4 regions of the Enterobacter hormaechei subsp. xiangfangensis genome follow, and region 3 is predicted to be linked to each of the others. Evidence: predicted binding sites of a transcription regulator. Region 3 holds the regulator's gene; each other region holds the start of a gene.
What was found. Region 3 encodes PurR, which represses purine synthesis genes. Its sites were predicted from a motif close to CANGCAAACGTTTGCNTG; they were not measured.

Region 1: the regulator PurR is predicted to act here: its motif matches at 3,566-3,583, upstream of tusA (sulfurtransferase TusA).
Region 2: the regulator PurR is predicted to act here: its motif matches at 3,802-3,819, upstream of BFV63_RS07540 (amino acid aminotransferase).
Region 4: the regulator PurR is predicted to act here: its motif matches at 2,311-2,328, upstream of BFV63_RS04810 (nucleoside-specific channel-forming protein Tsx).

What each region holds. Positions count from the first base shown of each region.
Region 1 is NZ_CP017183.1:4,333,753-4,339,006, reverse strand. Features, by position in the region: gene BFV63_RS20815 (lysophospholipid acyltransferase family protein) at 1-148, opposite strand, end outside; gene BFV63_RS20810 (beta-ketoacyl synthase chain length factor) at 145-867, opposite strand; gene BFV63_RS20805 (AI-2E family transporter) at 993-2,042, opposite strand; gene BFV63_RS20800 (DcrB family lipoprotein) at 2,178-2,735, opposite strand; gene BFV63_RS20795 (7-cyano-7-deazaguanine/7-aminomethyl-7-deazaguanine transporter) at 2,808-3,473, opposite strand; gene tusA (sulfurtransferase TusA) at 3,643-3,885, shown strand; gene BFV63_RS20785 (TRAP transporter substrate-binding protein) at 4,120-5,091, shown strand; gene BFV63_RS20780 (TRAP transporter small permease) at 5,104-5,254, shown strand, end outside.
Region 2 is NZ_CP017183.1:1,610,284-1,615,537, reverse strand. Features, by position in the region: gene pncB (nicotinate phosphoribosyltransferase) at 1-464, shown strand, start outside; gene asnS (asparagine--tRNA ligase) at 633-2,033, shown strand; gene ompF (porin OmpF) at 2,640-3,698, shown strand; gene BFV63_RS07540 (amino acid aminotransferase) at 3,883-5,073, shown strand; gene BFV63_RS07535 (MBL fold metallo-hydrolase) at 5,128-5,254, opposite strand, start outside.
Region 3 is NZ_CP017183.1:1,995,348-2,000,601, forward strand. Features, by position in the region: gene punR (DNA-binding transcriptional activator PunR) at 1-677, shown strand, start outside; gene purR (HTH-type transcriptional repressor PurR) at 695-1,720, opposite strand; gene cydH (cytochrome bd-I oxidase subunit CydH) at 2,018-2,107, shown strand; gene BFV63_RS09605 (MFS transporter) at 2,269-3,435, shown strand; gene sodB (superoxide dismutase [Fe]) at 3,473-4,054, opposite strand; gene BFV63_RS09615 (C40 family peptidase) at 4,177-4,935, opposite strand.
Region 4 is NZ_CP017183.1:1,032,157-1,037,410, reverse strand. Features, by position in the region: gene ribD (bifunctional diaminohydroxyphosphoribosylaminopyrimidine deaminase/5-amino-6-(5-phosphoribosylamino)uracil reductase RibD) at 1-1,052, opposite strand, end outside; gene nrdR (transcriptional regulator NrdR) at 1,057-1,506, opposite strand; gene BFV63_RS04815 (SadB/YajI family lipoprotein) at 1,659-2,198, shown strand; gene BFV63_RS04810 (nucleoside-specific channel-forming protein Tsx) at 2,467-3,351, shown strand; gene BFV63_RS04805 (helix-turn-helix transcriptional regulator) at 3,470-4,150, opposite strand; gene BFV63_RS04800 (VOC family protein) at 4,161-4,526, opposite strand; gene secF (protein translocase subunit SecF) at 4,664-5,254, opposite strand, start outside.

The DNA of each region.
Region 1 (5,254 bases), 2.3 Mb from region 3:
GACGTTGGGTGCGGTCGCGCTGGAAAATCAGCAGCAGGTTAAACCATACCAGCGACAGCGTCAGTCCGCCGAGGCCGAACAGGGCGAAGCACAATCCGGTCATCAGCATCCGCCATAACCGATCGAGGCGGGAACGTAACCCTCTCATTGGCGCGTCCATTGCCACAGCAGGCGCTCGCCCGGCAGGGTGAACTGGCGCTCGTCCCGCAGGTAATGGCGCAGGAACTGGAGGCTTTGCGGCAGCGCGGGCTCTTCAGGCGTGCGGTTGACGTGCGTTTCACAGCTGAGCGTATTTCCGGCTTCAATCACCAGCGCCAGCGCGTAGGGCCAGACGGGCATCTGCGGTGGCAACCCGGCGTGATAAAAATCAGGCAGCAGACCGTCGAAATCCACCAGCAATACGCGGGAGTAGCCCGCATGCAGCAGGCTCAGCACGTCGCACAAGCTCTGCTGGAAGGTATCCATACCGGCGGAAACCGACGAAGAGACAACAGGCTGACGCGCGGCGATAGTGAGATTGCCGACCGCCGAGTTGTGTACCGACATGGCAAAATCGGTGGGGGAAACGGGCTGTTCTGCCGCCAGGGCCTGGAGAATACGGAAATTGCGCTCCAGCTCCCCATGACGGCTGCTGTAGACGACGGCATCGATGCGGTGTTTGCGCAGCATCATCAGGCCAAGATCGACGGCCAGCCTGCTGCCTGAATTCAGGCGGCGGGCGGTCATCATCGGCAGATCGGTCAGTTTCGCCAGCGGTGCAGCGGGATCGATGGCGTCAGACCGGCGTGACCATGCCTGCCATTCGTCGGCATCGCTGAGTCCTGGCGCTCTTGCCTGCCAGTCGATAAGGGTAAGTGTAAATTTCATCTACGCGCGTCCGCGATAAACCTGTTTCTGTGACTTTTTCTTCGCCAGCGCGATTTACTGCGCACATCGTACAATGTTGTCGTCGCGCTGGCGAATAAACGTCACTTTTGACCCTTTCCACCCGGTTATCCCGGCAAACGGCTTTTTGGCCGACCCGGACCCAGAAGAATGGCGAGTTTACTGCCTCCTTTCGTGGTTTCCATCCAGATTTTACAGACGCTGGTGAGCGGCACGGAGAGCAGCATGCCCACCGGACCCAGCAGCCATCCCCAGATCAGTAACGATAAAAACACCACCATCGTCGACATGCCCAGACGGTGGCCCATCATGCGCGGCTCAAGAATGTTACCCAGCACCATATGCACGACGAGGAACAGCGCCCCTACCAGCATGCACTCATAAAAACCGTTAAACAGGAACGCCTGGATCATCGGCGGAACGGCGGAAAGCACCGCGCCGATATTGGGTACGTAGTTCAGTAAAAACGCCAGCACGCCCCACATCAGCGCGAACTGCACGTCCAGCAGTACCAGCCCCAGCCAGACAATCACGCCGGTCCACAGGCTTAACAATGTTTTCAGCGCCAGATACTTGGATACGCCTTTCAGCGCGCGGTGCAAGCCGGCAATGTGGATCTGCGGATTGTTCAGGGCAAAACGCAGCTTATACGGCACGTGGCGCACTTCGAACAGCATAAACACCACCGTCATCACCAGCAGCAGAATGCTGGCCATTGCCCCTGAAAGCCCGGTCATCAACGTGGTGGCGTAGGTCATCACCTTCTCGGAATCCATCCGGCGCAGCATCCGTTCCGGTGAGATATGCAGATTCACGAACGGCAACATGCGCTGAAGATCGACCAGCTTGCGCGTCAGCTCTTTATTGTACTGCGGCAGCATGGTGGAAAATTCGCTCAGCGAGGCGGCGAGCACGCCGAACAGCGCCGTCAGGACAACCAGCATCACCATCACCACAATGGTAATCGCGACTGGGCGGCTGATGCCCCGGCGTAAAAACCATGTCACCAGCGGGTTGAGCACAATGGCGAAAAACAGCGCCAGCAGAAGCTGAACAATGATATCCGCCGCCGCGTGGATACCCGCAAGGATAACCACCAGGCAGGCAAGTTTTAATAAAATATGAAGTCCGGCTTTGTCGGGCGGGCTGGCAGTCATAAGAATTCCTTTTTCCGGGGGGCGTGTTAATTGTAGTGCGCCGGATGGGCTTCGTCTGGAGCGTTAGTCTGAAAGTCGTGGCAAAAAAATGGCCCCCGGCGCAAGCGACGGAGGCCACGGCATCCCGGTGAACGATTACTGGATCACGAGGGTGTTAATGATGTTTTCAGCGGCGGTCTGCGCTTTCTGCTGATTATCTGCCGGCAGGGTGATCTGCATGGTCAGCAGTTTATTGTCCACCTTGCCGAGCACCACGGAGGAGTACGCGGTCTGGCCTTTGGCAGAGATGATGCTGTCCAGCTGTTGCAGCGTGTGGCCTTTCAGTTCAACAGACTTGTTGGTGACCACTTGAAGCTGCGGGTCGCGGCTGCGCTGCTGATCTTCCAGGCGTTTGGCCAGCACGCCCAGATCTTCGCTGGTATCGTCACCGACGATCACAATCACCGCTTTTTGGCCGGTGGCATCGGAATAGACGTGCATATTGTTCGCCTGGGTACCCAGCTTACCGCTCTGGTCGGTCATGTCCGCGGGCAGAGAGAAACTGAGTTTGCCATCCATCAGGCTCACCGGCTGACCGGTGGCGTTGCTTTCTGCTGACGCGCCCTGAGCAGGCGTTTTGGTGTCGCTGTTATCACAGGCTGCAAGGCCAACAACCAGCAGGCCAATCCCGACATATTTAACCAGATTGCGCATTGACTTCTTCCTTTCGATAAACGGCCATAACGGCTCATTCGTTCATCTTATCACAACTGATAAAGCGAACCCTTAACCTGCCTGCAATGCGGAGATTTCAGATTTATCTGCCAGCCTTTTCAGCAGCATATTCAACAGTACGCCGTACATCGGCAGGAAGAAAACCAGGCTGATAAGCACCTTAAAGGCGTAGTCCACCAGAGCGATTTCCATCCAGTGTTCTGCCATGAAGGCGTCCGGGCTGCGCCAGAAGGCGATGAAGAAGAAGGCCAGCGTATCGCTCACGTTACCGAACAGCGTGGAGGCCGTTGGCGCCATCCACCAGCGATGGTTCTGACGCAGGCGGTTAAACACGTGGACATCGAGGATCTGCCCCAGGGCGTAGGCCATAAAGCTGGCGGTGGCAATACGCGCGACGAACAGGTTGAAGTGCGTCAGCGCTTCGAAGCCCTGCCAGCTTCCCATGTAAAACAGCGAGGAGATGGCGTAGGAGACAAACAGTGCCGGGATCATCACCGCAAAAATAATCCGCCGCGCCAGCGGTGCGCCAAAAATACGCACGGTTAAATCCGTCGCAAGGAAAATAAACGGGAAACTGAACGCGCCCCAGGTGGTATGGAAACCAAAAATGGAGATGGGAAGCTGTACCAGATAGTTACTGGAGATGATCACCAGCAGATGAAATAGCGAAAGCCAGAACAACGCCTTGACGCGCTGCGATTGTGTAAAGGAGTTCATATTGTACCTTTTTGATTAATATTTGGGGTGAGGGAACCCAATAAAGCCGCCGCATGATACTGCTTTGACGACACTTTGCAATGGCTAATTTTCACGCAATCGTTAACCTGGTTTGCATTGGCGATAGCGGGGCGTAAACTACAGCCGTTTTTACCTGAACGAGAAGAAAATGACCGACCTGTTTTCCAGCCCAGACCACACGCTTGATGCTCAGGGCCTCCGTTGCCCGGAGCCGGTAATGATGGTGCGTAAAACCGTCCGTAACATGCAGAGTGGCGAAACGCTGCTGATCGTCGCCGATGACCCGGCTACCACCCGTGATATCCCCGGCTTTTGTACCTTTATGGAACATGAACTGGTGGCGCAGCAAACCGAGACCTTGCCGTACCGGTATTTGATTCGTAAGGGGTAAGTGCGGCCTGACGCCCGGCGGCGCTTCGCTTGCACGGGCCTACGGGTGTAGTAGGTCGGGTAAGGCGCAGCCGCCACCCGACAAGTACTCATCACAATTTCGAACCATCGTTTCAAAATTTCGCGCTTTTTGTGAGGCGCTTCACCCTCCCTTTTCCAGCCGTAGTCTAATTTTTAAGCGTCAAAAACTAAAACATCGTTTTAACGCTTATCTCACTACCCTGGAGTTGACTTAATGAAAACGACCCTCAAGCCGTTACTGGCCGCGCTGTGTCTGTCTGCTTTTGCCTGCACCGTTTCTGCCCAGACCATTAAAGCCGCCGATGTGCATCCCGAAGGCTACCCGAACGTGGTGGCGGTCCAGCACATGGGTGAAAAACTCAAACAACAAACCGATGGCAAGCTGGAGATTAAGGTCTTCCCCGGCGGCGTGCTGGGGGATGAAAAGCAGATGATTGAGCAGGCGCAGATGGGGGCGATCGACATGATCCGCGTCTCCATGGCGCCGGTGGCCGCCATCCTGCCGGATATCGAAGTGTTTACGCTGCCCTACGTATTCCGCGATGAAGACCACATGCACAAGGTGATTGACGGGGATATCGGCAAGCAGATCGGCGACAAACTCACCGCCAACCCGAAATCGCGTCTGGTCTTCCTTGGCTGGATGGATTCCGGCACCCGCAACCTGATCACCAAAGAGCCGATCGTCAAACCGGACGATCTGAAAGGGAAGAAAATCCGCGTGCAGGGCAGCCCGGTGGCGCTGGCCACGCTGAAAGCGATGGGGGCGAACTCGGTGGCGATGGGCGTCAGCGAGGTTTACAGCGGCATGCAGACCGGGGTGATCGACGGCGCGGAGAACAACCCGCCAACCTTTATCGCCCACAACTATATGCCGGTCGCCAAAAACTACACGCTGAGCGGCCACTTCATCACCCCGGAAATGCTGCTCTACTCCAAAGTGAAATGGGACAAGCTCAGCGCTGACGAACAGCAAAAGATCCTGACGCTGGCCCGCGAAGCGCAGTTCGAGCAGCGCAAGCTGTGGAATGCGTATAACGACCAGGCGCTGGCGAAAATGAAGGCCGGCGGCGTGCAGTTCCACGACATCGATAAAACGGTGTTTATCAAGGCGACAGAGCCGGTGCGCGCGCAGTATGGCGATAAGCATCAGGATCTGATGAAAGCCATCGCTGACGTTCAGTAAGCCGGAGTACGTATGTCCGAACTCTACCTGAAGTGGATGGACCGTCTGTACCTGCTCGCCATGGTGGTGGCGGGTCTCTCGCTACTGGTGATGACGATTGTGATCCCCATTGGCATCTTCTCTCGCTATGTGCTCAATCGCGGCGAATCCTGGCCGGAGCCGA
Region 2 (5,254 bases), 390 kb from region 3:
AATACCCGGATCGGCTGGGTATTGCCCTTACCGACTGCATTACCATGGACGCGTTCCTGCGCGACTTTGGCCCTGAGTTTGCCGAACGCTACCAGGGTTTGCGCCATGATTCCGGGGACCCGGTTGAATGGGGTGAGAAAGCCATCGCCCATTACGAAAAGCTGGGTATCGACCCAATGAGTAAGGTGCTGGTCTTTTCCGATAACCTTGACCTGGCGAAAGCCGTCGACCTTTATCGCCACTTCTCATCGCGGGTGAACCTGAGTTTCGGGATTGGTACGCGGTTAACCTGTGATATCCCTCAGGTAAAACCGCTGAACATCGTCATAAAACTGGTGGAATGTAACGGTAAGCCGGTCGCGAAGCTCTCCGACAGCCCTGGCAAAACCATCTGCCATGACAAAGCGTTTGTCCGCGCATTACGTAAAGCCTTCGATCTGCCTCAGGTTAAAAAAGCCAGTTAACGGCTTCGGGGGAGCCTTCATGGCTCCCCTTCTCTTATTTATTTCTTATTTCTTCTCTCAAGACGGTGAAATTTACTTGTCTGATAGCGGATGGCAGGTAACATAGATATCCCCCCTATAAGGGCGGACAAGTGTTTATTTTTTCCGACTATTAACAGAGAGAATATTATGAGCGTTGTGCCTGTAGCCGACGTACTCCAGGGCCGTGTCGCCGTTGACCAGGAGGTCACCGTGCGCGGATGGGTGCGTACTCGCCGAGATTCTAAAGCTGGCATCTCCTTCCTCGCCGTCTATGACGGTTCCTGCTTTGATCCTGTACAGGCCGTCATTAATAATTCTCTGCCCAATTACAATGATGACGTTCTGCACCTGACAACCGGTTGTTCCGTGATCGTCACCGGTGTAGTGGTGGCCTCTCCGGGCCAGGGTCAGAGCTACGAAATTCAGGCGACCTCGGTGGAAGTGACCGGCTGGGTTGAAGATCCGGACACCTACCCGATGGCTGCAAAGCGTCACAGCATCGAATATCTGCGTGAAGTTGCGCACCTGCGTCCGCGCACCAACCTGATTGGTGCGGTTGCCCGCGTGCGTCATACGCTGGCGCAGGCGCTGCATCGCTTCTTTGACGAGCAGGGTTACTTCTGGGTTTCTACTCCGCTGATCACGGCATCCGATACCGAAGGCGCAGGTGAAATGTTCCGCGTTTCAACGCTGGATATGGAAAACCTGCCGCGTACGCCGGAAGGTAAAGTGGATTACGACAAAGACTTCTTTGGTAAAGAAGCCTTCCTGACGGTTTCTGGCCAGCTGAACGGCGAAACCTACGCCTGTGCGCTGTCTAAGATCTATACCTTCGGCCCAACCTTCCGTGCGGAAAACTCCAACACCAGCCGTCACCTGGCGGAATTCTGGATGCTGGAGCCGGAAGTGGCCTTTGCCGATCTGAATGACGTGGCAGGCCTGGCAGAAGCGATGCTGAAATACGTGTTCAAAGCGGTTCTCGAAGAGCGCGCAGACGACATGAAATTCTTCGCTGAGCGTGTCGATAACGACGCCATCGCCCGTCTTGAGCGCTTCGTCTCCGCAGACTTCGCGCAGGTGGATTACACCGACGCGGTCGCTATCCTGGAAAAATGCGGTGAGAAATTCGAAAACCCGGTTTACTGGGGCGTGGATCTCTCCTCCGAGCACGAACGTTATCTGGCAGAGAAGCACTTCAAAGCACCGGTTGTGGTGAAAAATTATCCGAAAGACATTAAGGCGTTCTATATGCGCCTTAACGAAGACGGTAAAACCGTTGCCGCGATGGACGTGCTGGCGCCGGGCATCGGTGAGATTATCGGTGGCTCCCAGCGTGAAGAGCGACTGGATGTGCTGGACGCGCGTATGCAGGAGATGGGTCTGAACCCGGCGGACTACAGCTGGTATCGCGATCTCCGTCGCTACGGCACCGTCCCGCACTCCGGCTTTGGCCTGGGCTTTGAACGTCTGATTGCTTACGTAACAGGTGTTCAGAACGTACGTGATGTGATTCCGTTCCCACGCACACCGCGTAACGCAAGTTTCTAACCGACCAAATCCTTAATGGCCAGCAAATGCTGGCCATTATTTTATCCTGCAATGTCAGTTTTCGTCAGTCAAAAGTAAGCGTCTTTAAACCACAACCCCGCGATTACCTCTACCTGTTACGTTTTGTTTCCACGAAATACCCTGAGATAAAAAATTAACTCCATTTTTATGGCGCTTAATACAATCCTTACGCAATAGCACAAAAAACAACCACCCTCACAGCCATCTGGATGGCTTTTGTCGATTATAAGAAAAAATGAGCCGTTTAACTTCTGTTTATACGAAAGGCCTTTAGCTAAATTAAACATAAGGAAATCATATATATAAGAATAAAGCGGAGGGTTAATTCACCAGAAAGCGCTGAAGTTTGAGGTGCTTCACAAAGTTCCCAAAAATACATATTTAGTTACATATATTTTCTTTTGGTAACTGAATTTTGAAGATTGTAGCACTTTCAGTGTAGCGAAACGGTTCTATGAATGGAAAGATGCCTGTCAGACACATAAAGACACCTAACTCTCATCAATAGTTCCGGAAATATTTATTGACAGAATTTATTGACGGCAGTGGCGAGTGTCATAAAAAAACCAATGAGGGTAATAAATAATGATGAAGCGCAATATCCTGGCAGTGGTAGTCCCTGCCCTGCTGGTAACCGGTGCAGCAAACGCTGCTGAAATCTATAACAAAGACGGCAACAAATTAGATCTTTACGGGAAAGCAGTCGGCCTGCATTACTTCTCCGATAATGACAGCAACGATGGCGACAACACTTACGCACGTCTGGGCTTCAAAGGCGAAACTCAGATCAACGATCAGCTGACTGGCTACGGTCAGTGGGAATACAACTTCCAGGGTAACAACTCTGAAGGTGGCGATGCACAGAACGGCAACAAAACCCGTCTGGCATTCGCAGGTCTGAAATTCGGTGACGCAGGCTCCTTCGACTACGGTCGTAACTACGGTCTGGTCTATGATGCAATCGGCATCACCGATATGCTCCCTGAGTTCGGTGGCGACACCGGCGCGAGCGATAACTTCTTCTCTGGCCGTACCGGTGGCCTGGCGACGTACCGTAACAGCAACTTCTTCGGCCTGGTTGACGGTCTGAACTTTGGTGTTCAGTACCTGGGCAAAAACGAGCGTACTGATGCAGTACGTTCCAACGGCGACGGCTGGGCAACCTCACTGAGCTATGATTTCGAAGGCTTCGGCATTGTGGGTGCTTATGGCGCCGCTGACCGTACCAACAACCAGCAGACGCTGGAATGGGGTAAAGGCGACAAAGCTGAACAGTGGGCAACCGGCCTGAAATATGACGCGAACAACATCTACCTGGCAGCTATTTATGGCGAAATGCGTAACGCAGCGCGTCTGGGCAGCCGTGGTTTCGCTAACAAGTCTCAGGACTTCTCTGTCGTCGCTCAGTACCAGTTCGATTTCGGTCTGCGTCCATCCATCGCTTATTACAAATCTAAAGCGAAAGACGTAGAAGGTATCGGTGATGAAGACTACATCAACTACATCGACGTTGGTGCGACATACTACTTCAACAAAAACATGTCTACCTATGTTGACTATCAGATCAACCAGCTGAAAGACGACAACAAGCTGGGCATCAACAACGACGACATCGTGGCTCTGGGTCTGGTTTACCAGTTCTAATCAGCACACCTCGTTGTTATATGCTTAATGAACAGGGCTTCGGCCCTGTTTTTTTATTCCTGAGAGAAAATAATAGCGACTTTTGAAAAGCCGCACGCTTTTCGTCGCAAACGGTTGGCATTTTGTAAATCTACCGTTAACCTGATAGCGGATTTCACTTCTGTAATCACAATGGAACTTCGTCATGTTTGAGAACATTACTGCCGCTCCTGCCGACCCAATTCTGGGCCTGGCCGATCTGTTTCGCGCCGACGACCGCCCTGGAAAAATCAACCTGGGTATTGGTGTATATAAAGATGAAACCGGCAAAACTCCGGTACTGACCAGCGTCAAAAAAGCTGAGCAGTATCTGCTGGAAAACGAAACCACCAAAAACTACCTCGGTATTGATGGTATCCCTGAATTTGGTCGCTGCACCCAGGAGCTGCTGTTCGGCAAAGGCAGCACCATTGTGAGCGAAAAACGCGCCCGCACGGCGCAGACCCCAGGCGGTACCGGCGCACTGCGCGTGGCGGCAGATTTCCTGGCGAAAAACACTTCTGTGAAGCGTGTGTGGGTAAGCAATCCAAGCTGGCCGAACCATAAGAGCGTGTTTAATTCTGCGGGTCTGGAAGTGCGTGAATACGCCTACTACGACGCAGCCAGCCACGCGCTGGATTTCGACGGCCTGCTGGCCAGCCTGAGCGAAGCCCAGGCGGGCGATGTGGTGCTGTTCCACGGCTGCTGCCATAACCCAACCGGTATCGATCCTACGCTTGAGCAGTGGGAACAGCTGGCTAAGCTGTCCGTTGAAAAAGGCTGGCTGCCGCTGTTTGACTTCGCTTACCAGGGCTTTGCCCGTGGTCTGGAAGAAGATGCAGAAGGTCTGCGTGCATTCGCCGCCGTGCATCAGGAGTTGATAGTCGCAAGCTCCTATTCCAAGAACTTTGGTCTGTATAACGAGCGTGTCGGCGCCTGTACGCTGGTGGCTGCTGACGAAGCAACCGTCGATCGCGCATTCAGCCAGATGAAGTCCGTGATCCGCGCTAACTACTCCAACCCACCGGCACACGGTGCGTCTGTGGTCGCGACGATCCTGAGCAACGATGCGCTGCGCGCCATCTGGGAGCAAGAGCTGAACGATATGCGTCAGCGCATTCAGCGCATGCGTCTGCTGTTTGTGAACACGCTGGCTGAGAAAGGCGCTGACCGTGACTTCAGCTTCATCATCAAGCAGAACGGCATGTTCTCCTTCAGCGGCTTGACCAAAGAGCAGGTGCTGCGCCTGCGTGAAGAGTTTGGCGTGTATGCCGTTGCATCTGGCCGCGTGAACGTTGCAGGTATGACGCCTGACAACATGGCGCCGCTGTGCGAAGCCATTGTCGCGGTGCTGTAACCTGCATCCCTAAAAAAAAGCCTGCATCGTGCAGGCTTTTTTATTTTACCGGGTTTACCAGACAGGCATTTCATCCTGAAGGAACGGGTTATGCAACCGCTCATCCCCCAGCGTTGACATTGGTCCGTGTCCAGGGATAAACGTCACATCATCACCTAACGGTAATAACTTCTGCTTAATC
Region 3 (5,254 bases):
CCCGTGAGCAGTGCCAGCAGATCGCCAACGGCTGGCGCGGGCATCTCGCTATCGCGGTGGATAACATTGTTAAGCCGGAGCGGACCCGGCAGATGATCGTCGATTTCTATCGTCATTTTTCCGACGTCGAACTGCGTGTTTCGCAGGAAGTGTTCAACGGCGTCTGGGATGCGCTGGCGGACGGCAGGGCGGAGATGGCGATTGGTGCAACCCAGGCGATCCCGGTTGGTGGGCGCTACGCGTTTCGCGACATGGGCATGCTGAGCTGGACCTGCGTGGTCGCGCGCGATCACCCGCTGGCAGCGCTGGAAGGGCCGCTGAGCGATGACACATTACGCAACTGGCCCTCGCTGGTGCTGGAAGATACCTCCCGCTCGCTGCCCAAGCGCATTACCTGGTTGCTGGATAATCAGCGCCGCGTGGTCGCGCCGGACTGGGAGTCGTCAGCCACCTGTCTGAGCGCGGGGCTGTGCGTTGGCATGGTGCCGGTGCATTTTGCGCGCCCGCGCATCGACGCGGGAGAGTGGGTGGCTCTGACGCTGGAAAACCCCTTCCCGGATGCCGCATGCTGTCTGACGTGGCAGCAAAACGACGTCTCGCCCGCCATGGCCTGGCTGCTGGATTATCTGGGAGACAGCGAAACGCTGAACCGGGAGTGGTTGCGGGAACCAGCATAGCTGGCCCCGGAAAGTGATTAACGACGGTAGTCGCGGAACGGACCGTCCGCAACGGAACGGCGTTCTATCAGGCGCGGGTGAACTTCAATGGACTGGGACTGTTCACGCTTGTTGACGATCCTGTCCAGCAGCATGTTGAAGGCCGTTTCACCCAGCGAATCTTTCGGCTGGTGAATGGTGGTCAGCGCCGGGGTAAAGAAGCGGGCGTTGCGCACGTTGTCATAGCCGATCACCGAGATATCCTGGGGGACGCGCAGGCCGAGTTCATCTGCCGCGCATAGCGCGCCCATCGCCATGATGTCACCGCCGCAGAACACCGCGGTAGGGCGATGCGGCTGGGAGACGATCTGCTGCATGGCGCGATAGCCTGACTCCGGCTCGAAGTCGCCCTGAACAATCCAGTTTTCCGGCACGGTGATCAGCGCCTCTTCCATCGCTTTCATGAAACCGGCCAGACGGCCAGCACCGGTGTTACGCTCCAGAGGTCCCGGGATCACGCCAATTTCACGATGACCGCGTTCTACCAGATAACGCCCCGCCATGTAGCCGCCTTCAAAGGCGTTATCAATAACGGAGTCGGTGAAGTCTGCGCGCGCCTCGCCCCAGTCCATGACCACCATCGGAATGTGGCGATACTCTTCCAGCATGGAAAGGACCGACTCAGGGTATTCAGAACACATTACCAGAAGACCGTCGACGCGCTTTTGCGCCATCATTGACAGGTAAGCGCGCTGTTTTTCAATGTTGTTCCACGCATTGCCCAGAATCAGGGTATAGCCTTTCTGGAAGCAGTTTTTTTCAACGGCTTCGATGATTTCAGCAAAATAGGCCGCTTCACTGCTGGTGGCCAGCAGGCCAATCGATTTGGTGTGATTAACCTTCAGGCTGCGGGCGACGGCACTTGGCGAGTAGTGCAGTTCTTTGATTGCCGCCCAGACGGCATTACGCGTCTCTTCAGCGACGAAACGCGTTTTGTTAATAACATGTGATACGGTTGTAGTGGAAACGTTTGCGCGTTTTGCTACGTCTTTAATTGTTGCCATTAAATGTCACTCCAGACCATATCCTAAGCTCCTGAAAAAATTGAAGGTAAACGTTTGCCTTCTCTCACCCTTATTACGCAAACATGAGTTGCGACACGCCGGGAAAACGACACAGGACGTCAGGAGGGGGTCAGTGGCCGGTACGCTAATAAATTTAGCGTGGAATTTTGTCCTATCTTGATGAAAAGGGGAAGAGGTAAAGTGGATATCCGTTTAAATCCTGGAAGATTTTTGACCTGAACTGTGTAAAAATGAGCAAGCTCACTTTTCGTAGGGTGAATAAAAGGAGAAAAATTGATGAGTACCGATCTGAAGTTTTCGCTGTTTACCACCATTGTTGTTCTTGCTCTGATTGTTGCCGGTGGTTTAACCGCTGCACTGCACTGATTCAGGCGGAGGGAGAACCTTCTCCCTCTCTTGCCGCTATTGTTACCTCTCCGGCAAAAATCTTTTGCCAAAATGTTAACTTCTCATTTTTTGTGATTGATGTCATGCTTTTGACTTCTTAGTTCTGTGCCGGGTTATGGCACGGTATCCGGAGCCTCTTCATGAAAATCAATTTTCCCCTGCTGGCCCTGGCGATTGGCGCCTTTGGGATTGGCACCACTGAATTCTCCCCGATGGGGTTATTGCCTGTTATCGCCCGGGGGGTAGACGTCTCTATCCCTGCGGCCGGTATGTTAATTAGCGCCTACGCGATCGGCGTGATGGTGGGCGCGCCGCTGATGACGCTGCTGCTTTCGCACCGTGCGCGCCGCAACGCGCTGATTTTCCTGATGGCGATTTTCACTCTCGGCAATGTGTTTTCCGCGATTTCGCCCGATTACACCACTCTGATGCTTTCGCGCATTCTTACCAGCCTCAACCATGGCGCCTTCTTCGGACTGGGCTCGGTTGTTGCTGCCAGCGTGGTGCCAAAACATAAGCAGGCCAGCGCGGTAGCCACTATGTTTATGGGCCTCACCATCGCTAATATCGGCGGCGTTCCCGCCGCCACCTGGCTGGGAGAAGCCATCGGCTGGCGTATGTCTTTCCTCGCAACCGCCGGACTGGGCGTGGTCGCGATGGTTGCGCTGTTCTTCTCACTGCCGAAAGGAAGCGCTGGAGAACGTCCGGAAGTACGTAAAGAGCTGGCGGTGCTGATGCGTCCTCAGGTGTTGTCCGCGCTGCTCACCACGGTGCTGGGGGCCGGGGCGATGTTTACGCTCTACACCTATATCTCCCCGGTGCTGCACGACATAACCCACGCAACGCCACTCTTTGTTACCGCGATGCTGGTGCTGATTGGTGTCGGGTTCTCGATTGGCAACTATCTCGGCGGGAAATTTGCCGACCGCTCCGTGAGTGGGACGCTGAAAGGTTTTTTAACGCTGCTGATTGTCATCATGGTGGCGATTCCGTGGCTGGCGCGTAACGAAGTGGGTGCCGCGATTGCCATGGTGGTGTGGGGCGCCGCAACCTTTGCCGTGGTGCCACCGTTGCAGATGCGCGTAATGCGCGTTGCACACGAAGCGCCGGGGCTCTCTTCATCGGTGAATATCGGTGCGTTTAACCTGGGCAATGCGCTGGGGGCCGCAGCGGGCGGGGCGGTGATCTCCGGTGGTTTGGGTTATAGCTTTGTGCCGGTAATGGGGGCGATCATTGCCGCACTCGGCCTGCTGCTGGTGATAATGTCTGGTCGTAAACAGCCTCAAGCGGTGTGTACGGCGGAATAAACAAAAACGCAGAAGGGCTGCCCCTTCTGCGTGTCTCTTACGCGGCGAAGTTCTTCGCAACAAATTCCCAGTTAACCAGTGCCCAGAAGTGTTCCAGGTAGTTCGGGCGCGCATTACGGTAATCAATGTAATAGGCGTGTTCCCATACGTCCACGGTCATCAGCGGCGTGGCGCTGGTGGTCAGAGGGGTACCCGCATTAGAAGTGGAAACGATAGCCAGTTTGCCATCAGCCTCTTTTACCAGCCAGGTCCAGCCGGAGCCAAAGTTTTTAACGGCTGCGTCAGTAAACTTCGCTTTAAAATCCGCGAAACTGCCGAACGCGGCGTTAATCGCTGCCGCCAGCTCACCGTCAGGTTCTCCGCCTGCATTCGGGGCCAGGCAGTGCCAGTAGAAGGTGTGGTTCCACACCTGTGCGGCGTTGTTGAATACGCCGCCGTCTGAACTGCGCACGATCTCTTCCAGCGTTTTGCCTTCAAAATCGGTGCCCTTGATCAGGTTATTCAGGTTGGTGACATAGGTCTGGTGATGCTTGCCGTAATGGTACTCCAGGGTTTCCGCGGAAATATGCGGGGCCAGGGCGTCTTTTGCATACGGTAGTGCAGGTAATTCGAACGACATTGCTTCTCTCCTTATAGTTTTATACGTTGCCAATAACCCTACAGACAACAAGGACAGAATAGCAAATTGAAAGGGTATGCAAAAGAGGAACTTACCCTGCCACAGAGGCGGCAGGGCAGGGGCTAGCGGATGGTTTTTGGCGTCATCACGCGGCGCGCACCCACATAGTGGCGCACCCAGTAATCTTCGCTGAGAGAGGTGATCTGAATGTCCTGACCGCTGCGCGGTGACTGGATAAATTTACCGTTACCCACATACACCCCAACGTGATCGGCCGTACCGCGTCCCTGGGTGCGGAAGAACACCAGGTCGCCATTTTGCAGTTCGCCACGGTTTACAGGGGCGGCGTCGCGCAGATGGTACATCTCATTGGCGGTGCGTGGAATGCGAAACTTCACCAGATCTTTATAGGCATAATAAACCAGCCCACTACAGTCAAAACCGGTGCGCGGAGAGGTGCCACCCCAGCGATACGGCTTACCTATTTGCCCCATCAGTTTGTTCATCGCCGTTTTTTGCGCTTTCTGCATGCGCGCTTTATGCACGTCAGCCAGCTTCGTCACTTTTGCGCATTTCGTTTTATGGCCTTTGCGCACGGTGCATTTTTCATTCACCAGGCTGGCGGTTGTGCGGGTGGTTTTGTGCGTGCCGGAGCGGAGAGTTTTGGTTTTACTGGAGGCGGTCTTTTTGGTCTGAGCGGTGATTTTCTTCTTAACTGTTTTGCTGGTGGTTTTTTTCTTACGTTCTGTGGATTTTGCCAGATGCGTTTTTTGTACAGCAGAATGCCGCGCCTGTTCAGAGGCGTTCGCCGCTGGCGTAAATGAGAGTGTGGTAAACAGTAAAGCACAGAGCGTCATCGAGATTTTAGTTATCCGCGCCACTGGGCAGTCCCCTGATAAATGCAGGCCACAATGCATACCCGCGTGAGATTTACAAAACCTGTCGATTCTAATCCATAAAATCAGAAGAAGTTAATAGCATTTTTCATTCAAAAATTATGTTTCGTTAGCAAGTGCAAAAAAATTCACCATTCTGACGCACTCCTGTTCGCTCCTTAAGCAAAACCGCACCCCGTCTGGCGATAAACGACATTAGCAATGCAACTTTATGCGATAAGCGATAAAATAATTAGACGTGACAAAAATGTTATTTTCCGATGTCGGCCTGACCCGCTACAATGTCAGACTGATGCCGTAACAG
Region 4 (5,254 bases), 960 kb from region 3:
CTGAATGAGAGTTGCGGCGCATCGGCCAGTTTTTCAAGGCCGGGCAGCACAAACAGGCCGCGCGCGTCGTTACCTAACAGTTTAGGCGCAACGTAGACGAGAAGCTCATCCACCAGCCCCGCCTGAAGCAGTGCGCCGGCGAGCGTCGGACCGGCTTCAACCCAGATACTGTTGACCTGCTGTTTGCCGAGCAACATCATCAGCACCACCAGATCCAGATGCCCGTTATGTTCCGGCACCGTAATGCTGCGCACGCCTTGCGGCCATTCGCGCGTATCTTCTTTGGTGCGTGCAATCCAGGTTTCCCCCGGCTGCTGCACGATGCGGTGCTCCGGCGTCACGCGGTTCTGGCTATCAATAATAATGCGCAGCGGCTGACGCAGGTTCTCCTGCGGATAGAGCGCCTGCGTATCTGCATTCAGCTCTTCCCAGCGTACGGTCATGGCCGGATCGTCAGCCAGTACCGTTTCACTGCTGGTGAGAATAGCATGGCTTTGCGCGCGCAGACGTTGCACATCGCGCCTTGCCTGTGGCGAGGTGATCCACTGGCTCTCGCCGTTCGCCATCGCCGTGCGGCCATCCAGTGACGCGCCAAGCTTAAGCTGGATAAACGGGAAGCCGGTGCGCATACGCTTCAGGAAGCCTTTATTCAGGGCTTCCGCATCCTGCATCATCAGGCCGTGGCTGACGTCGATTCCTTCCTGTTGCAGACGATACAGTCCGCGGCCCGCTACCTGCGGGTTAGGATCCTGCATGGCGGCGACAACGCGCGAGACGCCCGCCGCAATCAGCGCTTCACAGCACGGCGGCGTACGCCCATGGTGGCTGCATGGCTCCAGCGTCACATAGGCCGTCGCGCCACGCGCTTTCTCCCCCGCCATGCGCAAGGCATGCACTTCAGCATGCGGCTCGCCTGCGCGATAGTGAAAACCTTCCCCCACGATCTCACCATCTTTAACAATGACGCACCCGACATTGGGGTTAGGGTGAGTGGTAAACCGACCGCGCTGCGCCAGCTTCATGGCTCGCGCCATGTACATCTCGTCGTGCATGGTCTTAATCCTGTAAGCGGGCGATCTCTTCGCCAAACTCTTTGATGTCTTCGAAGCTGCGGTAAACGGAGGCAAAGCGGATATAGGCGACTTTATCGAGCTTTTTCAGCTGTTCCATCACCAGATTGCCGATCATTTTGCTCGGCACTTCGCGCTCACCTAACCCCCGCAGATAAGATTTAATGTGGTTTAACGCCATTTCGACGTCATCGGAGCTGACGGGCCGTTTTTCCAGCGCCTTGAGCATCCCGCTACGCAGTTTTTCTTCATTGAACGGTTCGCGCACATCGTTACTTTTTACCACGCGCGGCATTACCAACTCTGCCACCTCGAAGGTGGTAAAACGCTCGTTGCACACCAGACACTGCCGACGACGACGCACGGAAGACCCTTCGCCTACAAGACGTGAGTCGATGACTTTGGTATCCACAGCGGAGCAAAATGGGCAATGCATACGATGTCCCTGTTATCTGGTTAACTGATTTCTATTTTACCCTGAACTGGCCCGACAACAAAGGAAGAGCTTTTTGAGACAAAGGATCTATGCCTGACGGCACTATCCTGTCTACCATTGCAGCAATCTGTGATTTCAAGGAATTAAACGCAATGACAAGACGTTACCTGAAAATAGTGCTGGTGGGGAGCCTGTTCACGCTTAGCGCCTGCGCACAGCAAAGCGAAGTCCGCGAGATGAAACAAAGCGTGAATACGCTTAACGTGGCGATGGACAAACTTAATAAAGAAACCGTGAAGATCACCCAGCAGAACGCGCTGAATGCCAAATCCAGCAATGGCGTTTATTTATTGCCAGGTGCAAACACGCCCGCGCGTCTGAACAGCCAGATTGGCACGCTAAAGATGTCTCTGGTGAATGTTGCAGCGAATGCCGATGGTACTCGCGCAACATTACGCATTCAGGGTGAGTCCAACGATCCGCTGCCCGCGTTCAGCGGCACCGTAGAGTGGGGCCAGATTCAGGGCACCACGGAGAGCTATCAGGAAGTGAACGTGAAGAATCAGCTCTTCACCGCCCCCGCCAGCACGCTGGCGCCAAGCGATGTTGACATCCCGCTCCAGCTGAGCGGACTGACGCCAGAACAGCTGGGCTTTATCCGTATTCACGACATTCAACCCGCCGCGCAATAACCCGCCCTTTTAGCGGAGTGAAATGTCACTCCGCTAACATTTACATTTCGTATGGATTGGCAACATAAATGATTGCCGCTACAATCGCGCCCGTCTAAAGTACGCAAACGTGAACGCAATCGATTACGTATGTGAGAGATATGTGAAACAACACATATTTTTGTGAGCAAGGATTCCTATAATAGGCTCCGCAGAAACACGAAATATTTAGAAACGCAATTCGCGCATTTTTCACTCCCGGAAGGGAATTTCAATCAGTGGCATGCTTATGAAAAAAACATTACTCGCAGCCGGTGCAGTTCTGGCACTGTCCTCCTCTTTCACTGTTAACGCAGCGGAAAACGACAAACCACAATACCTCTCCGACTGGTGGCACCAGAGCGTTAACGTGGTAGGCAGCTACCATACCCGTTTCGGACCGCAGATCCGTAACGATACTTACCTCGAGTACGAAGCATTCGCTAAAAAAGACTGGTTTGATTTCTATGGCTACATGGACGCACCGGTATTCTTCGGCGGTAACACCGACGCGAAAGGTATCTGGAACCACGGTTCCCCACTGTTCATGGAGATCGAACCACGCTTCTCCATTGATAAACTGACTGGTACCAGCCTGGCGTTTGGTCCGTTCAAAGAGTGGTATTTCGCAAACAACTACATCTACGACATGGGCCGCAACAAGTCCGGTCGCCAGAGCACCTGGTATATGGGTCTGGGTACAGACATTGAGACTGGCCTGCCGATGAGCCTGTCCATGAACGTCTACGCAAAATACCAGTGGCAGAACTACGGCGCTGCGAACGAGAACGAGTGGGATGGCTACCGTTTCAAAGTGAAATACTTTGTGCCAATTACCCAACTGTGGGGCGGCAACCTGAGCTATATCGGCTTCACCAACTTTGACTGGGGTTCAGACCTGGGCGATAACGATTTCCGCGACCTGAACGGCAGAAAAGCGCGCACTAACGACTCCATCGCGTCCAGCCACATCCTGGCGCTGAACTACGATCACTGGCACTACTCTGTTGTTGCGCGTTACTGGCACAACGGTGGTCAGTGGAACGACGACGCCAGCCTGAACTTCGGCAACGGCGACTTCAGCGTTCGTTCTACCGGTTGGGGCGGTTACCTGGTCGTGGGTTACAACTTCTAATCAGTGCCGGATTGTGCGGGCTGGTGCCCTCACCCCTTCCCTCTCCCACGGGAGAGGGCGCAAACACAAAAAACGGCAACATCGTTGCCGTTTTGCTTTTACCTCGCCACCCGGCTTTTTACTGCTTCACCTTGCGCAAAAAATCCGCCAGCGACCTGTCCGCGCTTTCGCTAAAGCGTCTTTCCGTCAGCGTAATATGCAAACACCGGTCGAGACGGAAGCAGCGATAGTCATCGCGCCGTTCACACCACGCGGCCAGCAGCCAGTGCTCACCCCAGAAGAACAGCCCCAGCGGCTGAACCTCACGCCAGGTTAACTGCCCGGCTTCATCGCGATAGTGCAGCGCCAGCACACGCAGGGCAGAAATTGCCTGGTGGATCACGTCGAAACCACTACGGGAGTGTGGCTGAAGGGCAATATCCGGCGCGTAAATTCGCGTCTGTTCAGCTTTGCGGCGGCTCTCTTCTGGCAGGATCGCCAGCACTTTTTCCTGGGCCGACTCCAGCTCGCGCGACAGCGATTCCCCGCCCCAGGTTTTGAGCAGACGGATCGCCACCATCAGCGCCTCGGACTCCTTGTTGGTCAGCATCAACGGGGGTAAATCAAAACCCGACATTAGCCGATATCCGCTTCCCGCCTCGCCTTCCACCGGCACGCCGGAAAGCGACAGGTCGCGGATATCGCGGTACACCGTGCGCTCGGACACGCCAAGCCTTTCCGCCAGATGCGCTGCCGTTGTCAGACGCCTGCCCCGCAGGATCTGCACAATCTGGAACAAACGGTCAGCGCGTCGGGTCATCGGTTTACTCTCATACCGGTTGATGGAGGCCGACGCGATTACCTTCGCTGTCGGTAAACAGGGCTATAGTGCCAATGCCTTGCGGCAGTTCCAGCGGGCCAAACACGCACTCACCGCCCGCAGAAGCAATACGATCGAGCGTGGCCGCCAGATTGTCAGTATGCAGGTAAATAATAGCGCCCTGCGAAGAGGGTGTAACGCCGTCAAATTTCGCCAGCGCGCCGCCGGTGGCCGGATCCTCGTGCGGGAAAACCGCCAGCTCAGCCACGTCCATCTTCTCGCGCCGCAGCGCGACCTGCATCACCGACTCATAAAATTTGGTGGCGCGATCCATATCGGCGACCGGAATTTCAAACCAGTTAATGACACTTTTCATACGTCCTCCTGCCTGTTGTTAGGGTTCAGAAGGAGTCTACGACAGGGCTCCTGACAGCATACTGTCAGGAGTGTTTGTGAGATGCAGACAAAAAAATCCCGGCCAGCAGGCCGGGATTTCGATACCGCATAAGACGCTTACGGCAGAATGGACGGCTGATCCGCCCCTTCTTTCTCGACTTTCTGCTGGATCAGATGCTCGCGCTTCATGCCCAGCTTCAGCGCCAGCGCGGACGCGACGTAGATAGACGAGGCCGTACCGATAGACACACCGATCAGCATGGTCAGCGAGAAGCCTTCCAGCACCGGGCCACCGAACAGGAACAGCATCAGGATCACCATCAGGGTGGTGCCGGAGGTGATCAACGTACGGTGCAGCGTCTGGGTCAACGACACGTTAAAGATTTCGTACGGCGTGCCGCGACGGATCTTACGGAAGTTTTCACGAATACGGTCAGATACCACGATACTGTCGTTCAGTGAGTAACCGATAACGGACATCAGGGATGCCACAATCGTCAGGTCAATCTCAATGTGGAAGAGGGACAGTATGCCCATGGTGATCACCACGTCGTGCGCCAGGGCGATAACCACGCCTGCCGCCAGTCGCCACTCAAAGCGGAAACCGACGTAAATCAGGATCGAGATCAGCGCCACAAGCAGCGCCATCGCACCGGTCTGCGCCAGGTCAGCACCAACGCTCGGGCCGACAAACTCAATACGCTTAAC